Regions from separate parts of the Kitasatospora sp. NPDC001309 genome, predicted to be linked through region 2. Evidence: riboswitches for the same ligand, from Rfam matches in the RefSeq annotation. Region 2 holds a riboswitch; each other region holds the start of a gene.
The links. Region 2 has a riboswitch for cobalamin ahead of ACFY2K_RS16865 (CbtB-domain containing protein). Riboswitches for the same ligand answer to the same signal wherever they lie in the genome.
Positions count from the first base shown of each region.

Region 1: another riboswitch for cobalamin. It lies ahead of ACFY2K_RS34460 (ABC transporter substrate-binding protein); the one in region 2 lies ahead of ACFY2K_RS16865 (CbtB-domain containing protein).
Region 3: another riboswitch for cobalamin. It lies ahead of ACFY2K_RS24830 (CoA-acylating methylmalonate-semialdehyde dehydrogenase); the one in region 2 lies ahead of ACFY2K_RS16865 (CbtB-domain containing protein).

Region 1 is NZ_JBIAXC010000047.1:1,820-7,994, forward strand. Features, by position in the region: gene ACFY2K_RS34455 (FecCD family ABC transporter permease) at 1-1,012, opposite strand, end outside; gene ACFY2K_RS34460 (ABC transporter substrate-binding protein) at 1,009-1,926, opposite strand; cobalamin riboswitch at 2,084-2,290, opposite strand; gene ACFY2K_RS34465 (hypothetical protein) at 2,396-3,337, opposite strand; gene ACFY2K_RS34470 (hypothetical protein) at 3,964-4,101, opposite strand; gene ACFY2K_RS34475 (asparagine synthase-related protein) at 4,502-6,175, shown strand, end outside.
Region 2 is NZ_JBIAXC010000014.1:84,539-90,713, reverse strand. Features, by position in the region: gene ACFY2K_RS16885 (hypothetical protein) at 1-422, shown strand, start outside; gene ACFY2K_RS16880 (CbiQ family ECF transporter T component) at 427-1,647, shown strand; gene ACFY2K_RS16875 (ABC transporter ATP-binding protein) at 1,644-3,287, shown strand; gene ACFY2K_RS16870 (ECF transporter S component) at 3,284-4,072, shown strand; cobalamin riboswitch at 4,095-4,219, shown strand; gene ACFY2K_RS16865 (CbtB-domain containing protein) at 4,257-4,475, shown strand; gene ACFY2K_RS16860 (CbtA family protein) at 4,502-5,377, shown strand; gene ACFY2K_RS16855 ((2Fe-2S)-binding protein) at 5,374-6,171, shown strand.
Region 3 is NZ_JBIAXC010000026.1:67,998-74,172, reverse strand. Features, by position in the region: gene mmsB (3-hydroxyisobutyrate dehydrogenase) at 1-151, opposite strand, end outside; gene ACFY2K_RS24840 (enoyl-CoA hydratase/isomerase family protein) at 148-1,212, opposite strand; gene ACFY2K_RS24835 (acyl-CoA dehydrogenase family protein) at 1,212-2,357, opposite strand; gene ACFY2K_RS24830 (CoA-acylating methylmalonate-semialdehyde dehydrogenase) at 2,363-3,862, opposite strand; cobalamin riboswitch at 4,059-4,250, opposite strand; gene ACFY2K_RS24825 (hypothetical protein) at 4,492-4,713, opposite strand; gene ACFY2K_RS24820 (short-chain fatty acyl-CoA regulator family protein) at 4,860-6,175, opposite strand, start outside.

The DNA.
Region 1 (6,175 bases), on a different contig from region 2:
CGGCCGTGACGACGCCGACCGGGATCTCCCGGTCGGGGAGGACCGAGCGGGCCAGGACGTCGCTGCCCACCAGGAGGGACGCGCCCACCAGTGCCGATACGGGCAGCAGGAGGGCGTGGCGCGGGCCGCAGACGAGGCGGACCACGTGCGGGACGACCAGGCCGAGGAACCCGATGACCCCGGTGTTGGCGACCAGGCAGGCCGTCACCAGCGCGGCGGTGGCGATGAGGACCCACCGGGTGCGCTCGACGTGGACGCCGAGGGAGCGGGCGGAGGTCTCGCCGAAGGCGAAGGCGTCCAGGTCGCGGGCCGAGGAGGCCAGCACCATGACGCCGATCAGGGCGACCGCGGCCAGGAAGACGGCGGTGGGCCACCGTACGCCGGCGACCGAGCCCAGCGTCCACTCCATGACACCGCGCGCCGCGTCGCGGTCCCCGAGGACCAGCACGACGAACGAGGTGTACGCCCCGCACAGTTGGCCCACCGCGATGCCGGCGAGCACCGTCCGGGCGGTCGGCAGCGACCGGGTGCGCGCGCCGGCCAGCACCAGGACGACGACGGCGGTGAGCAGGGCGCCGGCGAAGGCCGCCGTCGCCACCGCGCCGGTGCCCACGGCGCCGGTCACGCCGACGCCGAGGACGATCACGGTCACCGCGCCGGCGGCGGCTCCGTCCGAGATCCCGAGCAGGAAGGGATCGGCCAGGTCGTTGCCGGTCAGGGTCTGCAGCACCGCGCCGCAGACCGCGAGTCCGGCGCCGGTGGCGGCCGCTCCCAGGACCCGGGGCAGCCGCAGCTGCCAGACGATCCGGTCGTCCAGCAGGGTGACCTGCGGGTCGGCGAGTCCGAGTCGGCGCGCCACGACCTCGATCACGGTCGGGAGCGGCTCGTGGTGTGAGCCGACGGCCAGGCCGAGGAGCACGGTGGCCAGCAGCAGGGCCGCACCGACGGCCAGGGCCGCCGTCGCGCGGCCCGGACCGGCGGGCCGCGCGACGGGGTGGGGTGCCGTGGTCATGAAGCCGGGCGCAGCGCGCTCAGCCCCGCCGAGACCCGGGCGGCCCCGTCGGCGAGCCGCACGCCGGGAGTCGACTCCGAGAACGGCACCACCACGAAGGCCTTGCGCCGCACGGCGCCGAGCTTGCTCAGCACCGGGTCGTGCTCCAGGTAGTCGATCTTGGACTGGGCGGTGTCCCAGCCGGCGTCCGCGAGCACGATGGCGTCCGGGTCGGCCGCGACGACCTTCTCCCAGCTCACGTTCTGCCAGCCGCCGGGCAGGTCCGCGAAGACGTTGCGGGCGCCCACGGCGTCGAGCACCAGCTGGGGGCCGCCGTGGCCGGCGCCGACGAAGGGCGACTTGGTGTCCGAGTCGTACCACAGGACCTTCAGGTCCTTGCCCGCGGCCGTCGTCGTGAACCCGGCGAGCTGCTGCTCCTGCTGGTGCTGGATCGCGGCGGCCCGCTCCGGTACGCCGAAGACCTGGGCGACGTCGTGCAGTTCGCCCCACGCGGCCTGCCACGTCGTCGGCGGCACCTGGCTCTTGTCCGAGCAGCCGAACGGGGACAGGTACGACGCTACGCCCTGGCCGCGCAGGTCCTCCCGGGTGCCCGCGACCTTGTCGGTGAACGCGCTGGCGTAGGAGGCGTACAGGAAGTCGGGGCGGGCGGTGAGGAGCTTCTCCTTCGTCGGGTACTTCGCGGAGAGCACCGGGACGGAGTCGTAGGCCGCCTTCCACTTCTCCGGGACGGCATCGTCGAGGTAGGCGGTACCGGCCATGCGGGACTCCAGGCCGAGGGCCAGAGCCACCTCGGTGGCCCCCTCGTTGAGCGTCACCAGCCGTTCGGGCGGCGTGCCGACCGTCACGGTGGTCCCGCAGTTCTCCACGCTGACCGGCGCGGCACCTGCGGACGTCCCGCCGGGCGCGGCGGGCACGGGGGCGCCCGTGCAGGCGCCGAGCGTGCCGAGGAACAGGACGGCGGCGACCGCCCGGCCGACACGTATCGGACCTGTGGGACGTATGGGATGTACGGAGCAAATGGATCGGAACGGACGCGGCTGACCGCTGGGCACGTGTTCTCCAAAACCCTCGTGGAACATGTCGTGCCGTGGCCGGTCTCCTGGCTTCCGCATCGACGTGCCGCGGCCGACCTTCCCGGGCGGCTCCTTCGAGCCCGCCCAGTGGCCCTGACCGCTGGGCGAGCCGGTCAGCGAGGGCCGCGGAACTCCGCGGCAACAGTGGCGAGGGCCGCACCGGACTCAGACCGGTTTCCCGAACACCACGGCGATCGCACGGTATCAGGCGTGGTCAGGGCGGCGGAGTCCGGCTCAGGGTGACGGCCCGACAGCGACGGCCCGCCGCGCGGGGGGCGCGGCGGGCCGGGTTCCTCGGAGCGGGCGGTCGTCAGCCGTGCGTCACGCACTTGTTGGTGCTGTTGGACCACAGGCCCTGGAGGTCGAAGGTGCCGGTGCTCAGGGTGACGTAGGCGTCGAGGTTCTCGCACTCGTCGCCGATCTCACCGCCGCCGCCGTTCCAGCCGATGCTGGGCCAGAAGTCGGTGACCGTCTCCGCGTACTCGTGGGTCTCGGTGGACTCGATGCCGGAGAGCAGCCGCCCGTCGGTGAAGGTGGTGCAGGCGCCCGCCCCGTTGTCCGGGATGTACGGCAGGTTGGTGTAGGCCAGGGTGCCGTAGGAGCTGCTGGTCTTGTCGTGCCAGGCGCAGAAGCCGGAGTTGGGGAAGCCGTCCGGGTGGGTGCCGGTGGGGGAGACCACCACGTACTGGGCGTTGAGGTTGGGCGCCTGGGTGGTGTTGCCGAAGTGGGCGGCGGCCTTGCCCGCCTCGGCGGCGATCTGGGCGGCGGTGGCGTTGGCCGGGGTGGCGGCGGCGTTGTCGAACCAGACGCCGGCCAGCGGGGAGGACGCCGGGTGCTGGACGTGGGTGCCCTTGGTGCCGCAGGTGGTGGTGCCCCTGGCGACGCCCTCGCAGTACTGGCTGAGGATGGTGCCCCAGGTGTCCTGGCTGCCGTAGAGGCCCTTGAACATGTTCTGCATGTCGGGGGCGACCCCGGCTGGGTCGGAGGACCACTGCGAGCCCCAGAACACCAGGTACACCTTGGGAGTGGGGGAGACCACGCCCTGGGTCGCGGCGGAGCGGACCGACAGGGTGTTGCCGGAGGTCGCGGTCGGGCTCTTGGCGGTGGTGCCGGGGTGGAGCGGCTTGGCCCCGAAGTGGGCGGCGGCCGGGGCGGGTTGGGCCTCGGCGCCGGCGGCCAGGGCGGTGGTGCCGAAGGCGGCCAGGGCCAGCGCCGTGAGGGTGTGGGCGGCGGCCTTGAGGGGGGTGCGCATGTGTCTGCTCCCGGGTGTGAGGGTGTGGGAGGTTCGTCCGTACAGGCCTGCGGACCGGCCGGCCCGCGGGTTGAGCCCGGACACCACATCAACTCGGCCGTCCGTCCGTCCAGATGGTGGACGCGGGGCGGGGAACCCTTTGCCGTGCTCATACCAAGGCCTTGTCGCGCCGCCAGGGGCGGGGTGGGGGCGGGAGCGGGACCGGCGGCGACGGTGGGGGCGGTGCGACCGTAGGTCGGTACACGTCGAAGTCCCGGACCGGATTACGGTCGGGAACTTCGGCCATTCTCCCGGGATTCACCGGGAGTTCCGCTATTCCAACGTGCGGACGGCCTTCGGTGGTTCAATTCCCGGTGTGTTGGGATGCGAACGCCCGCGTGCACTGGCGTCCGTGGACGCGGAACAGCCCGCCGGCGGGGCCGGCGGGCTGTGGCGATCGAGTCCGGGTCAGCTAGGGCCTGTCCGGCGGATCTTGCCAGGCGCGCGACGCCGGGCATCCCGCCTGGACGCACGCCCGAATCGCCCAAGTACGTCCAGTACGAGGCCGACTCGGGCGCACGCCCAGCCGGGCGCCCAACGCCGCGCGCTGATCTGCCAAGATCCGCCGGACAGGCCCTAGGCCGAGGTCAGCGCGGCTTCTTGAAACCCAGGGTCGTGGCGTCCTTCTTGGTGTAGATGGTGCCGTCCGTGTCCTTGCTGAAGTCGCCGACCTTGGCGGCCGTGGGCGGGGTGTAGCGCTTGGGCAGCTGGATGTTCTTGGCCATGGTTCTCTCCTCTGCATCGAGGCCGAAGCCTGTGGATGGCGTGACTCCATTGGGACCGCTGGCCGCCGGGAGTGTCCAGTCGCATCGTCAGATCCGGCCAATGACGGGGAAATTCACGTTTCCGCAGGTGGATCGCGGACGGAACGTCTTTCGGCCGGATCGGCCGGAACAGTAGTTGGGACACAGAAGTGAACTGTGGCAACAGGAGTGTCCATGCCAAACGCTTTCTTGACGACGTTCGAATGTGATGGAACGACAATCATCCTGCTTCTTTCGGTGGGTGAATGGCGTGATCCATGGGGGAAGTGGACCTTGCCCGGTTGTGTCGCCTTCCCCCGGTGGTGCACGGTTCCGGAGAACCGGCGGCACCCACGCCGCCGTGACACCTGGGGGTGGGCTCGTGCAGTCGCTCAACGACCACCTGGTGGTCCTTCCGGACTCCCCGGACGGCGCCCGGGTCCATCGCCGACTCGGCGACACGGCACCACGGTCCGTCGCCCACGCGTCCGGACGGCCCTGGCTGGCCGGGTCGTGGTCGCCGGAGGACCTGGTGGTGTCCGAGGCCGGCCCCGTCCGGGTCGCGGTCCACGGGCTGAGCCCGGTCGGGCAGGACCGCCTCGACGCCCTCACCCGCACGGTGCGCGAACTGTCCGACCTGGACGCGCTCGCCCGCAGCCTCCCCGGCAACACCCATGTGATCGCCTCGGCCCACGGCTGGGTGCGCTTCCAGGGCACCGTCACCGGCACCAGGGCGGTGTACACCGCCCTCGTGGACGGCGTGCCGATCGCCGCGGACCGGGCCGACGTGCTCGCCGGGCTCACCGGCGCCGAACCGGACGAGGACCTGATCGCCGCGAGCGTGACGTACGGCATGCTCTTCGCCCCGCTGGGCGAACGCAGTTGGTGGCGCGGCGTCCGGCAGGTCGCCCCCGACTCCTGCCTGCTGCTGCCCACCGCCGGCCCCGCCCGGGACGTCCGCTGGTGGCAGCCCCCGGAGCCCGACCTCCCGCTGGACCCCGGGGCCGCCGGAGTGCGCGAGCGGCTGCGCGAGGCGGTCGCCCTGCGCCGGCCCGACGGGCGGCTGTCGGCCGACCTCTCCGGCGGCATGGACTCCACCTCGCTGTGCTTCCTCGCCGCCGAACACCACCCCGACCTGCTGACCTTCTGCTGGACCGGCGGCAGCGCCATCAACGACGACCCGGTGTACGCCGCCCACGCCGCCCGCCTGCTGCCGGGCGCCCAGCACCTGAGCGTGCCGGACACCGACGCCCCGCCGGTGTTCTCCCCGCCGTACTGGGCGGTCGACACCGAGGCCCCGCGCGCCGCGACCCGCGGCATGAACGCCATCCGGTACGGGATCCGCCACCTCGTCGACCACGGCGCCACCCGGCACCTGGCCGGCCACGGCGCCGACGAACTGTTCACCGGCGGGGCCGCCTACCTGCGCACGCTCTTCCGCCACCGGCCGGTGACCGCCTGGCGCCAGCTCGGCGCCCACCGCGCCCTGAACAGCTGGCCGCTGCTGCCCAGCCTCGCCGGGCTGCTGCGCGGCGGAGACCTCGGCACCTGGTGGCGGCAGTGCGCCGACGACCTGGCCCGCACCGCCCCGCCGTCCCGGGGGCCCGCCCTCGGCTGGGGGGAGCGGCTCCCGGCCACACCCTGGGCCACCGGCGACGCGGTGCGCACCACCCAGCGGGTCTTCCACGAGGTCGCCGACCGGATCGTCCCGCTGGCCCGGGACCGGGGACAGCACGAGGCCCTCACCGCGCTGCGCAGCGCCGGCCCGGTGCTGCGCCTGGTCTGCCGCGAGTACACCGCCTCCGGGCTCCCGCTGGAACTGCCGTACCTGGACGACCGGGTGGTCGAGGCCGTGCTGGCCGTCCGGCCCCACGAGCGGTACAGCCCCTGGCAGTTCAAGCCCGTGCTGGCGACCGCGATGCGCGGGCTGGTGCCCGGGACGATCCTCGACCGGACCACCAAGGGCGACTGCGAGGAGCCCGTCGACCGCGCCCTCCAGGAACACGTCCCCGACCTGCTCGACCTGTTCGAGGACTCCCGGCTGGCGCACCTGGGC
Region 2 (6,175 bases):
GCGGCGGCTCCGGCTCGACCGGGGGTGCCCCGGCCCCGGCCGCACCCCGGCCGGGCGGAGCCCGTCCGCCCGCGCCCGCCGCGACCCCGGGAGCGGGTACGGGTACGGGTGCCGCCGACACCCCCGCGGACGGCATCACCCCGCCGGGCGCGCCCGAGCCCACGCCGGTTCCGGCCGAGGTGTCCACCGCCCCGCCGACCGAGACCCCGAGTGACGGGCCGACACCGCAGACGGCCGTGGCCGCGGCCGGGGCGACGTCCGCGCCCGCCGTGCCAGGCGGGGTGGTGGACGCCGACCCGGTGGCCGACGCCCCGCACGACTCCGGCTCGGTGGTTCCCGCCGTACTCGGGTCGGTCCTCGTCGTGGCGCTGGGCGTGGCCACGGTCGTGGCCGCACGGCGCCGTCGCCGACGGGCCGAGTGATCCGGTGAGCACGTTCGACACCCGCGGTCCCGGCTCCCCTCCGCGTGCCGCCGGGCGGGGTGCGGGGGGCCGGCGCGCCCCGCGCAACCTCCACCCGCTGGCCTGGTGGGCCTGGGCGCTCGCCCTGGCGACCGCGGCCAGCCGCACCACCAACCCCTTGCTGCTCCTGCTCGTCCTCGCCGTGCTCGGCTACGTGGTCACCGCCCGCCGCAGCGAGGCCCCGTGGGCCCGCGGGTTCAGCTACTACCTGTGGCTGGCGCTGACGGTGGTGGCGATCCGGGTGGTCTTCCGATGCGTCTTCGCCACCGGTATCACCCCGCACGACCACCTGCTCTTCTCCCTGCCGCACATCCCCACCCCCGACTGGTACGCGGGGATCCGGATCGGCGGCCCGGTCTCGCTGGAGGCCACGCTCTCGGCGGCCTTCGACGGGCTGCGGCTGGCCTGTCTGATCTGCTGCATCGGCGCCGCGAACACCCTCGCCAACCCCAAGCGGTCCCTGCGCGTCCTGCCCGGGGCCCTGTACGAGCTCGGCGTCGCCGTGACGGTGGCGCTCAGCGTCGCGCCCCAGCTGGTGCAGAGCGTCCAACGGGTCGCCCGGGCACGGAGGTTGCGTGCGGGGGGGCGCAAGGGCGTCCGCGCCCTGCACAGCATCGTGGTGCCGGTCCTGGAGGACGCGCTGGAGCGTTCGCTGGGCCTCGCGGCCGCGATGGACTCGCGCGGCTACGGGCGTTCCGGCACCGCCTCGCGCCGCTCCCGCCGGCTCACCGGGGTGCTGATGCTGCTCGGCATGTGCGGCCTGTGCGCCGGGGTGTACGGACTGCTGGACGGGACGGCCCCGGCCGCGCTCGGCCTGCCCGCCTTCCTCGCGGGTGCCGTGCTCTGCGTGGCGGGTCTGCTGCTCGGCGGGCGCCGGGTGCGGCGCACCACCTACCGGCCGGACCGCTGGCGGGCGGCGGAGTGGGGCGTGGCCGGTTGCGGAGTGGCCGCCGCCGTGCTGCTCTTCGCCACCGTCGGCTACGACGCCACCGACCTCAACCCCTCCCTCTACCCGCTGACCTGGCCGACGCTGCCGCTCGTCCCGGTGCTCGCCCTGCTCCTGGCGGGCGCGGCCGGGATCGTCTCGCCGCCGCCCGGCCGCACGTCCGAACGGACCGCACCGGCCGCACCGAAGCCGCCCGTACGGACCCGCACCGACCGCACGACCTCCGAGGTGAGCACGTGATCCGATTCGACCGGGTCGGCGTGGTGTACGACGGCGAGAGCACGCCCGTCCTGCGCGACGTCGACCTGCACATCCCGGAGGGCGAGCTCTGCCTGGTGGTCGGCCGTACCGGGGCGGGCAAGTCCACCCTGCTCGGCGCCGTCAACGGCCTCGTGCCGCACTTCACCGGCGGCACCCTGCGAGGCCGGGTCACCGTGGACGGCCGGGACACCACCCACCACCCGCCGAGAGAACTCGCCGACGTGGTCGGCGTCGTGGGACAGGACCCGTCGGCCGGCTTCACCACCGACACGGTGGAGGAGGAACTCGCCTACGTCATGGAGCAGTTGGCGATCCCCCCGGAGGTCATGCGCAAGCGGGTCGAGGAGACCCTGGACCTGCTCGGCCTGGCCGAGCTGCGCCACCGCGCCCTGCACGAGCTCTCCGGCGGCCAGCAGCAGCGCGTCGCCATCGGATCAGTCCTCACCGCGCACCCCCGCGTGCTGGTCCTGGACGAGCCGACCTCCGCGCTCGACCCGACGGCGGCCGAGGAGGTGCTGGCCGCGATCACCCGGCTGGTCCACGACCTCGGGGTGACCGTCCTGCTGGCCGAGCACCGCTTGGAGCGCGTCGTCCAGTACGCCGACCGCGTCGCCTACCTGCCGGGGGACGGGACGGTCGTGCACGGTCCGCCCGCCGAGGTCTTCCGGGACACCGCGATCGCGCCGCCCGTCGTCGACCTCGGCCGCCTGGCCGGATGGCGGCCGCTGCCGCTGTCCGTCCGGGACGCCCGCCGCGCCGCCGCACCGCTGCGGGAGCGGCTCACGGACGTACCGGTTCCCCCGCCGCGCCGGGCAGCGGCGGCGGGGGAACCGGTGCTGGAGGCGAAGGGCGTGGTGGTCCGGTACGGGCCTGTGGCCGCCGTCCGGGACGTCCGGCTGGACCTGCGCGCGGGCGAGGTCATGGCGCTGATGGGCCGCAACGGCTCCGGCAAGTCCTCGCTGCTGTGGGCCCTCCAGGGCTCCGGGCCCCGCCAGGGCGGCAGCGTGAAGGTCACCGGTGCCGGGAGCGGGAAGGCCGAGGACCCCAAGCGCCTGCCCGCGGCCAGGGCCCGGCAGCTGGTCGGGCTCGTCCCGCAGACCCCCACCGACCTGCTGTACCTGGAGACGGTCGCCCGGGAACTCGCCCAGAGCGATGCCGAAGCCGAGGGCGCCGACGGGCCGACCGCCCGGCAGATCCTGGACCGCCTGGCCCCCGGGATCCCGGACGACACCCACCCCCGGGACCTCTCCGAGGGGCAGAAGCTGGCCCTCGTCCTGGCGATCCAACTGTCCGCCGCACCAAGGGTCGTGCTGCTGGACGAACCCACCCGGGGGCTCGACTACCACGCCAAGGAGGCGCTCACCGGCATCGTGGACGCGCTCGCCGCCGAAGGCCGTACGGTCGTCGTCTCCACCCACGACGTCGAGTTCGTCGCCTCCGCCGCCGACCGCGTCGTGGTGATGGCCGAGGGCGAGATCGTCGCCGACGGGCCGACCGCCCAGGTCATCGTCGCCTCGCCCACCTTCGCCCCGCAGACCGCCAAGATCCTCGCCCCACTCGGCTACCTGACGCCCCGGCAGGTCGCCGAGGCCCTCGAACCGGCGGAGGCCGCGCGATGACCGCCGTACGGATCCCCGGCCGGGCCCGCGTCGTCGTCGCCCTGGCCGCCTTCATCGGCCTGGTCGCCTTCACCTGGCCGTTCGTCGTCGCACCCGGGAAGTTCGGCTCCAACTACGCCCCGCCGCTGATCTTCGCCGTCCTGCTCGTCCTGGTCCTCGCCGTCGTCATCGCAGAGATCTCGGCCGGCGGCATCGACGCCAAGGCGCTCGCCATGCTCGGCGTCCTGTCCGCCGTCAACGCCGGGCTCCGACCCCTCGGCGCCGGGACGGCCGGTGTGGAGACGGTCTTCTTCATCCTCGTCCTGGCCGGCCGCGTCTTCGGCCCCGGCTTCGGCTTCACCCTCGGCTGCACCTCGCTGTTCGCCTCCGCCCTGCTCACCGGCGGAGTCGGTCCCTGGATGCCGTACCAGATGTTCGGCTGCGCCTTCGTCGGCATGCTCGCCGGCCTGCTGCCGAAGACCCGGCGCCGCCGGGTGGAGGTGCCCGTGCTGGCCGTGTACGGGGCCTTCTCCGGCTACCTGTTCGGCTTCCTGCTCAACCTGTCCTTCTGGCCGTTCTCCACCGACCCGAACAGTTCGATCGCCTACCTCCCCGGTCTGCCCTTCACCGAGCAGTGGCACCGCTACCTGCTGTTCGACCTCGCCACGTCGCTCGGCTGGGACACCGGCCGCGCCGTCACCACCCTGACCGCCGTGCTCGTCGTCGGGCCCGCCGTCCTGACCGTCTTCCGCCGAGCGGCCCGCCGCGCCAACTTCGAGCCCACCGTGCGCTTCGAGGCCGATTGACGGCCCCGGCGGGCAGGCCTACTCTGCCGGATGTAGTGATGGCGTAAGGAAGCCGGTGGAACTCCGGCACGGTCGCGCCACTGTGAGCGGATCGCCCTTCGGGACGGCCCGCGAGTCAGATACGACGCCATCACGATTCGCCCCAACAAGAGCGGGACGCACGATCCCCGAAGGAGGCTCCACCGTGAGCACCAGTATGCCCGGACCCTCTGCCCTGCCCGTCCCGGTCGTGGTGCCGGCGTCCAAGGCCGTCGCCTGGCTCGTCGTCACCGCGTTCCTCGCGCTGGCCGTCTACTACTTCATCGGCGTCGACCAGGGTGCCTACTCCGTGTTCGGCAAGGACATGCACATCCACGAGTTCGTCCACGACTCGCGGCACTTCCTCGGCTTCCCCTGCCACTGACGAGCGGAAGCAGCGAACAACCAGACATGGAGAAGAAACTCATCCTGCGCGGCGTGCTCGCCGGCGCAGTGGCCGGCCTGCTCGCCTTCGTCTTCGCGCGGATCTTCGCCGAGCCGCAGATCAACGCGGCGATCGAGTACGAGAGCGGTCGTGACGACGCGCAGGGCCTGCTGGACAAGGCCGCCGGGCTGCCCATGGACATGGGCGGACCGGACATCTTCAGCCGCACCGTCCAGGCCAACGTCGGCATCGGCGCCGGCATGATCCTGTTCGGTGCGGCGATGGGCGCGCTGTTCGCGGTGGCGTACACCGTGTGCCTCGGCCGGACCGGCAGGCTCCGCCCGCGCAACCTGGCGATGCTGGTGGCCCTGGGCGGGTTCCTCGGCCTGTACCTCGTGCCGTTCGTCAAGTACCCCGCCAACCCGCCGGCCATCGGACACCCCGACACCATCCGCGACCGCGGCAACCTGTACCTGGCCATGGTCGCCTGCTCGCTCCTGTTCCTCGTGCTGGCGGTCTGGCTCGGCAAGCGCCTCCAGGCCCGGTTCGGGAACTGGAACGCCACCCTGCTCGCCGCCGGCGCCTTCGCGGCGGCGATCGGCATCGTCATGGCGGTGCTCCCCTCGCTCGGCGAACTCGCCGACAACGTCCAGCAGTTCGGCCATCACGCGACCGAGACGCCGCTGCCGCTGACCGACGACAAGGGCGCCATCGTCTACCCGGGCTTCCCGGCGGACACCCTGTTCGAGTTCCGCTTCTACTCGGTGGCCGCGCAGCTGCTGCTGTGGGCCGCGCTGGGCCTGCTCTTCGGACCGATGGCCGAGCGAGTGATCAACGCCCGTACGGCGGCCGCCACGGCGGTCCCGGCCGAGTCCGGCTCCGAGCCGGTCGGCGCGGCGTGACGCACACCCGACCGAGGGCCGCGACGCCGCAGCGCGTCGCGGCCCTCGGGCCGTTCTTCGCCTACGAGACCCATGGGGCCGAGGGGAGCCACGAGACCCGCCGGGCCCATGAGACCCATGACGACGGCGCAGTCGCCGTGCCGTGGCGGCCGATGGCCGAACTCCTCGACGATCCAGCGGTGTTGGGGGAGCGGGTGGCCTTCGCCCGGAACCACCTCGCGGCGGCGGGGGGCCGTCCGCCCGAGGCGGTCGAGCAGCGGGTGGCGGCCTCGGTGACCCACCTGGGGCTGGTGGCGCGGCTGCTCTCACCCGCGTTCGCGGTGGCCGTCCTGGACGGGGCGCTGCTCGGGTACGGGCTGCCGGAGGCGAGGTGGCAGCCGACACCGGGCGGCCTGTTCCCGCTGTCGCTGCCCGCCCGTGACGCCGTTCCCGTCGCCGACCGGGCCGAGCTCGCCGCGCGGTTCGTGGCAGAGGTGCTGGACGGGCCGGTGCGGGAGCTGGGCGAAGCGGTGGCCGCCTACTCCGTCTCACCGCGGATCCGCTGGGGCAACGTCGCGTCGGCGGTCAACGGCGCGGCCGCGGGCGTCGCCCGCTCGCGGCCGGAACTCGGCCTGGAGGAAAGGGAGTTCACCAGGCACCTGCTGGCGGTTCCGCCGCTGCGCGGGGCCGGCACCGTGGCCGCGGACGGCACCGGCTTCCGCCGCCGCAGCTGCTGCCTGATCTACCGGGCCGCACCCGACCGGGCCGGCGCGCTGTGCGGCGACTGCGTCCTGGCCGGACCGCCGGCCGCCTGAGCGG
Region 3 (6,175 bases), on a different contig from region 2:
AGCCCGCCACCGTCACGCCGTGGGCGGCCGCCCGCTCCCGGGCGGCCGCCGAGAGGTCGTAACCGGTCACCCGGTGACCGGCCTTGACCAGGTTGGCGGCCATCGGGCCGCCCATGTTGCCGAGTCCGACGAATCCGATCGCGAGGGTCACCAGCGCTCCAGGGGTGTGGTGGCGGCGAGGCCGAGTTCACGCTCGCCGAGCGGGGCGAAGTAGCGGGCCACGACGGCGTCCTCGACCTCGGCCAGGGTGGCCGGGTGCCAGCGCGGCGAGCGGTCCTTGTCGATCACCTGGGCCCGGATGCCCTCCGCGAGGTCCGGGGTGGCCAGCGCCGCGCAGGAGATCCGGTACTCCTGGTCGAGCACCGCCTCCAGCGGGCCGAGCGCCCGGGCCCGGCGCAGGGCGGCGAGCGTCGCCTTCACGGCGCTCGGGGAGTTGGCCGCGATCCGGTCGGCGGCCGCCTTCGCCTCCGGTTCGCCGCTGTCGCCGAGCCGGTCGAGGATCTCCTCGACGGAACCGGCCGCGTAGCAGCGGTCGATCCAGCCGCGCTGCCCGGCCAGCGGACCGGGCGGCGCGGCGGCGACGTGCCGTTCCAGCGCGTCGTGCACGGGCCGTTCGGCCAGGTCGTCCAGCAGCGCCGGGAGGCGTTCGGCGGGCACGTGGTGGTCGGCGAGCCCGCAGAGCAGGGCGTCCGCGGCGCCGACGGAGCCGGCCGTCAGGGCCAGGTGGGTGCCGAGTTCGCCGGGGGCGAGGGCGAGCAGGTAGGTGCCGCCGACGTCGGGGACGAAGCCGATCCCGGTCTCCGGCAGGGCGATCCTGGTGCGTTCGGTGACGATCCGGACGCTGCCGTGGGCGGAGACGCCGACTCCGCCGCCCATCACGATGCCGTCCATCACGGCCACGTAAGGCTTGGGGTAGCGGGCGATCCGGGCGTTGAGGTGGTACTCGTCGCGCCAGAACTCCTCGGCGGCGCCCGGGTCCCCGCCGGTGGCGGCACGGTGGATGGCCACGATGTCGCCGCCCGCGCAGAGCCCGCGCTCCCCGGCGCCGGTGATCACCACGGTGGCCACGGCCGGGTCGTGCTCCCAGTCGTCCAGGGCGCGCGCGATGCGCCGGACCATGCCGTGGGTGAGGGCGTTGAGCGCCTTGGGGCGGTTGAGGACGATCAGCCCGGCCCGGCCCTCGCGGTGGACCAGGACCTCCTCGGCACTCATCAGGCGGCTCCGATCAGGCCGCGGGCGACGATGACGCGCATGATCTCGTTGGTCCCTTCCAGGATCTGGTGCACCCGCAGGTCGCGGACGATCTTCTCGATGCCGTACTCGGCCAGGTAGCCGTAGCCGCCGTGGAGTTGGAGCGCCTGGTTGGCCACCTCGAAGCCGGTGTCGGTGGCGTGCCGCTTGGCCATCGCGCACAGCTGCGGTGCCCGCCGGTCGCCCCGGTCCAGGGCCGCGGCGGCCCGCCAGAGCAGCGCCCGGGCGGCCTCCAGCTCGGTGGCCATGTCGGCGAGCCGGAACTGCAGCGCCTGGGCGTGCAGCAGCCGGGCGCCGAAGGCCTCCCGGTCGGCGAGGTGGGCGGTGGTGCGTTCCAGGGCGCTCTGGGCGCCGCCGAGCGAGCAGGCGGCGATGCCGAGCCGGCCCCCGTTCAGGCCGGCCATGGCGATCCGGAAGCCCTCCCCCTCGCCGCCGAGCAGGCGGTCGGCGGGCAGCCGGACGCCGTCCAGGACGACCTGGCGGGTGGGCTGGGCGTTCCAGCCCATCTTCCGCTCGTCGGGGCCGAAGGAGAGCCCCGGGTCGTCCCGCTCCACCACGAAGGCGGACACCCCGGCGGCGCCCGGGCCGCCGGTGCGCGCCATCACCACGTACACCCGGGCCGCGCCCGCGCCGGAGATGAACTGCTTGACGCCGTCCAGCACCCAGTGGTCGCCGTCGCGCACCGCCCGGGTGGCGAGCGCGGCGGCGTCGGAGCCGGCGCCGGGTTCGGTGAGGCAGTAGCTGCCCAGGTCCTCGGCGGTGCAGAGCGCGGGCAGCCAGCGGTGGCGCTGGTCCTCGCTGCCGTAGCGGTCGACCATCCAGCCGACCATGTTGTGGATGGACAGGTAGGCGGCGACGGACGGGCAGCCGCCCGCCAGTGCCTCGAAGGCCACCACGCCGTCCAGCCGGGAGAGTTGGGAGCCGCCGACGTCCTCCCGGACGTAGACCCCGGCGAGGCCGAGGTCGGCGGCCTTGCGCAGCACGTCCACCGGGAAGTGCTTGGCCTGGTCCCACTCGACCGCGTGCGGGGCCAGGTACTCGGCGGCGAAGGCTCCGACGGCCTCCGCGATCGCGGCCTGGTCCTCCGTCAGTTCACTGCAGTGCACGGCGTTCACCCCATCGTCGGCATGGTGAAGCTCGCGCCCTCCTTGACCCCGGAGGGCCAGCGCGAGGTGACGGTACGGGTGCGGGTGTAGAAGCGGATCGAGTCCGGACCGTGCTGGTTGAGGTCGCCGAAGGCGGAGCGCTTCCAGCCGCCGAAGGTGTGGTAGGCGATCGGCACCGGGATCGGCACGTTGACGCCGACCATGCCGGTGTCCACCCGGCGGGCGAAGTCCCGGGCGGTGTCGCCGTCCCGGGTGTAGATGGCCACGCCGTTGCCGAACTCGTGCTCGCTGGGCAGCCGCAGCGCCTCCTCGTAGTCGGCGGCGCGGACCACGGTGAGCACCGGGCCGAAGATCTCCTCGCGGTGGATCCGCATCTCCGGGGTCACCCGGTCGAACAGCGAGGCGCCGAGGAAGTAGCCGCCCTCGTGGCCCTCCAGGCGGAAGTCCCGCCCGTCGACAACGAGTTCGGCGCCCTCCCGGACCCCGAGGTCGAGGTACCCGCGGACCCGCTCCAGCGCGTCGGCGCCGACCAGCGGGCCGAAGTCGGCCGCCGGGTCGTCCGAGCGGCCGACCTTGAGCGCGGCGATCCGCTCGACCAGCTTGGCCACCAGCGCGTCCGCGGTCTCCTCCCCCACCGGGACGGCCACCGAGATCGCCATGCAGCGCTCCCCCGCCGAGCCGTAGCCGGCGCCGATCAGCGCGTCGGCGGCCTGGTCGAGGTCGGCGTCCGGCATCACGATCATGTGGTTCTTCGCGCCGCCGAAGCACTGCGCCCGCTTCCCGTGGGCGGCGGCCGTCGCGTAGACGTACCGGGCGATCGGGGTGGATCCGACGAAGCCGACGGCCTGCACCCGCTCGTCCTCCAGCAGGGTGTCCACCGCCTCCTTGCCGCCGTTGACCACGTTGAGCACGCCCGGCGGCAGCCCGGCCTCCAGGAACAGCTCGGCGAGCCGAAGCGGCACCGACGGGTCCCGCTCGGAGGGCTTGAGAACGAAGGAGTTGCCGCAGGCCAGCGCGGGTGCGGCCTTCCACAGCGGGATCATCGCCGGAAAGTTGAACGGCGTGATGCCGGCGACCACGCCGAGCGGCTGGCGCATCGAGTAGACGTCGATGCCGGTGCCGGCGTTGTCGGTGAACTCGCCCTTCAACAGGTGCGGGATCCCGGCGGCGAACTCCACCACCTCCAGGCCGCGTTGGAGGTCGCCGTGGGCGTCGGCCACAGTCTTGCCGTGCTCGGCGGAGAGCAGCCGGGCCAGCTCCTCCTTCTCCTGCTCGACCAGTTGCAGGAAGCGCAGCAGCACCCGCGCCCGCCGCTGCGGGTTCCAGGCCGCCCACCCGGGCTGGGCCTGGGCGGCGTCGGCGATCACCGCCTCGACCTCGGCCCGGTCGGCCAGCGGCACCCGGGCCTGCACCCGGCCGGTGTTGGGGTCGAAGACGTCGCCGTAGCGGCCGGACGTCCCGGCGACGCGCTTGCCGCCGATGAAGTGGGCCAGTTCGCGGACCATCGGTTCCTTCTCTCGTCACGGGTGGGGAGAGGAGGAATGGAGAGAGCACGCCGCGGCATCGGACGTACGGTCGTACGCCGTCGCGGCAGGCGTAAAGTGACGAACCGTCAGGAGCGATGGGCCCCGACGGTCGGCAGCACGGCAGCGGAGCGGGAACAGCGGCCCGGAGTCATGCGTGTCGTCTCCATCCTCGTGGAAAACACGGATCATCCGCGGCCGGTATCCTGACTCCCGGATCCACGCCCGCCCCCTGGCCTTCCCGGCTGGCTGCCAGTGGCCGTCATCTGCGAGGACGAACTCCCCGGTCACAGTGGCGGGACCGTGCCGGACTCACACCGGCTTCCCTGACACCGCGGACCTGCCGTCGACCATATAGTTGGACGTCCTAGTAAGTCCAGACCCACCGCCGCGCGGCGCGGGCCCGAGCGGTCACAGGGGCACGACGGGTCACAGGGCCAGGACGGGCCGGTGGCGGTCGAGCCAGAGCGCGAGGTCGACCACGCGTTCCTGTAGAGCGAGGTGTCCGTGTCCCCGACACCGATCGGCGAGTCCCGGGCCGCGACCACGGCCCTTCGCCGGACCGGCGGCGGGTCATCGGACCGCCGCCCCCGGGCGCCGTTCGATCGCGTTCAGCCGGCCGAAGCCGCGGAGAGGTCCAGCAGTCCCTCCTTGGCCTGGCGCACCAGGTCGCGGAACTGGTCCTCGCTCATCCGGATCTGCTGACCGAAGTCGTCGGTGATCCTCACCCGCCGGTCCACCGGGGCCTCCCGGTCCAGGAACACCTGGGGGCAACCGCAGTTGCAGTTGCCGCAGAACGTCGCGAAGGGCTGTGGCGTCTCGTCGCCGGCCATCCGTCCCACCTCACTTCCGCCCGTGGTGCACGGGGCTTCCGGGCTGGCGATGCCCGCCGCCCAATGTCACCAAACCCGATGGCAGGAAGGGTGGTTGTACTCGTCCGACGGCCCTCCGGGGGCTGCCTCGCCCCGTGCGGCACCGCTCAGGAGGACGCCGGGTACGGGACGAAGGTGCTGGTGTGCTCGTCGACGGCCAGCGGGCGGCCGATCGCCGGGGCCGAGCGCTGGGCGCAGGCCGGGCGTTCGCAGACCTTGCAGCCCAGGCCGATCGGGGTGGCGGCGGCCTCGTCGGTCAGGTCCAGGCCGGCGGAGTACACCAGCCGCCCCGCGTGCCGGAGTTCGCAGCCGAGGCCGATCGCGAAGGTCTTGCCGGGCCGGCCCCAGCCGCCGGGCGAGCGGGTGACGGCGCGGGCCGTCCACAGGTAGCGGCGCCCGTCCGGCATGGCGGCGACCTGGACGTGGACCCGGCCCGGGGCGGCGAAGGCGTCGTAGACGTTCCACAGCGGGCAGGTGCCACCGGTGCGGGAGAAGTGGAAGGGCGTGGCGGACTGCCGCTTGGAGACGTTCCCGGCCCGGTCGACCCGGACGAAGGAGAACGGCACCCCGCGCAGACCGGGGCGCTGGAGGGTGCTGAGGCGGTGGCAGACCGTCTCGTAGCCGACGCCGAAGTGGTCGGCGAGGTGCTCGATGTCGTAGCGGGCGGACTCGGCCTCGGCGTGGAAGGCGGCGTAGGGCAGGACGAGGGCAGCGGCGAAGTAGTTGGCCAGGCCGATCCGGGTGAGCGAGTGCGCGGCCGAGCCTTCGGGGCTGTCCTGGGCGGCGAGTTCGGAGAGCAGCGCGTCGTGTTCCAGGTAGCCGAGCTGGGTGGCCAGCCGGAAGGCCTGCTGGCCGGGGCGCAGCCGGTCCGACAGCCGCAGCGTCCGGGTCCGCGGATCGTACCGGTGCAGCTGCTCCCCGCCGGAGGCGAGCCGTACGCCGTGCACGTCGGCCAGCCGTTCGGCCAGCACCGCCCGCACCCCGCCGCGCCGCAGCCGGATCTCGCCCGCCAACTCCTCGGCGGCGGTGTCGAGTTCATGGACGTAGTTCTGCCGGCGGTAGAAGAACTCGCGGACCTCCTCGTGCGGGGTCCGGGTGTCGGCGGCCGGGCCCCGGTCCCCCGCGAGGACGGCGAGCTGCTCGGCCAGGGTGCGACGGCCGCGCCCGAGGTCGGTCAACAGCCGTGCCACGGCGGGCAGTCGGGTGGCGACCTCGTCGAGGTCACCGGGGGTGATCCGGCCGGCCGCGAGCTCCTCGCCGAGGCCGTCGCGCAGTTCGGCGGCGAGCCGGGCGCTGTCCGGCGGGGCGAAGTACCCGGCCTCCACGCCGAACGCCTCGGTGAGCCGCAGCAGGACGGGGACGGTCAGCGGGCGGGCGTCGTGCTCCAGCTGGTTGAGGTAGCTGGGCGAGAGGTCGATCATCC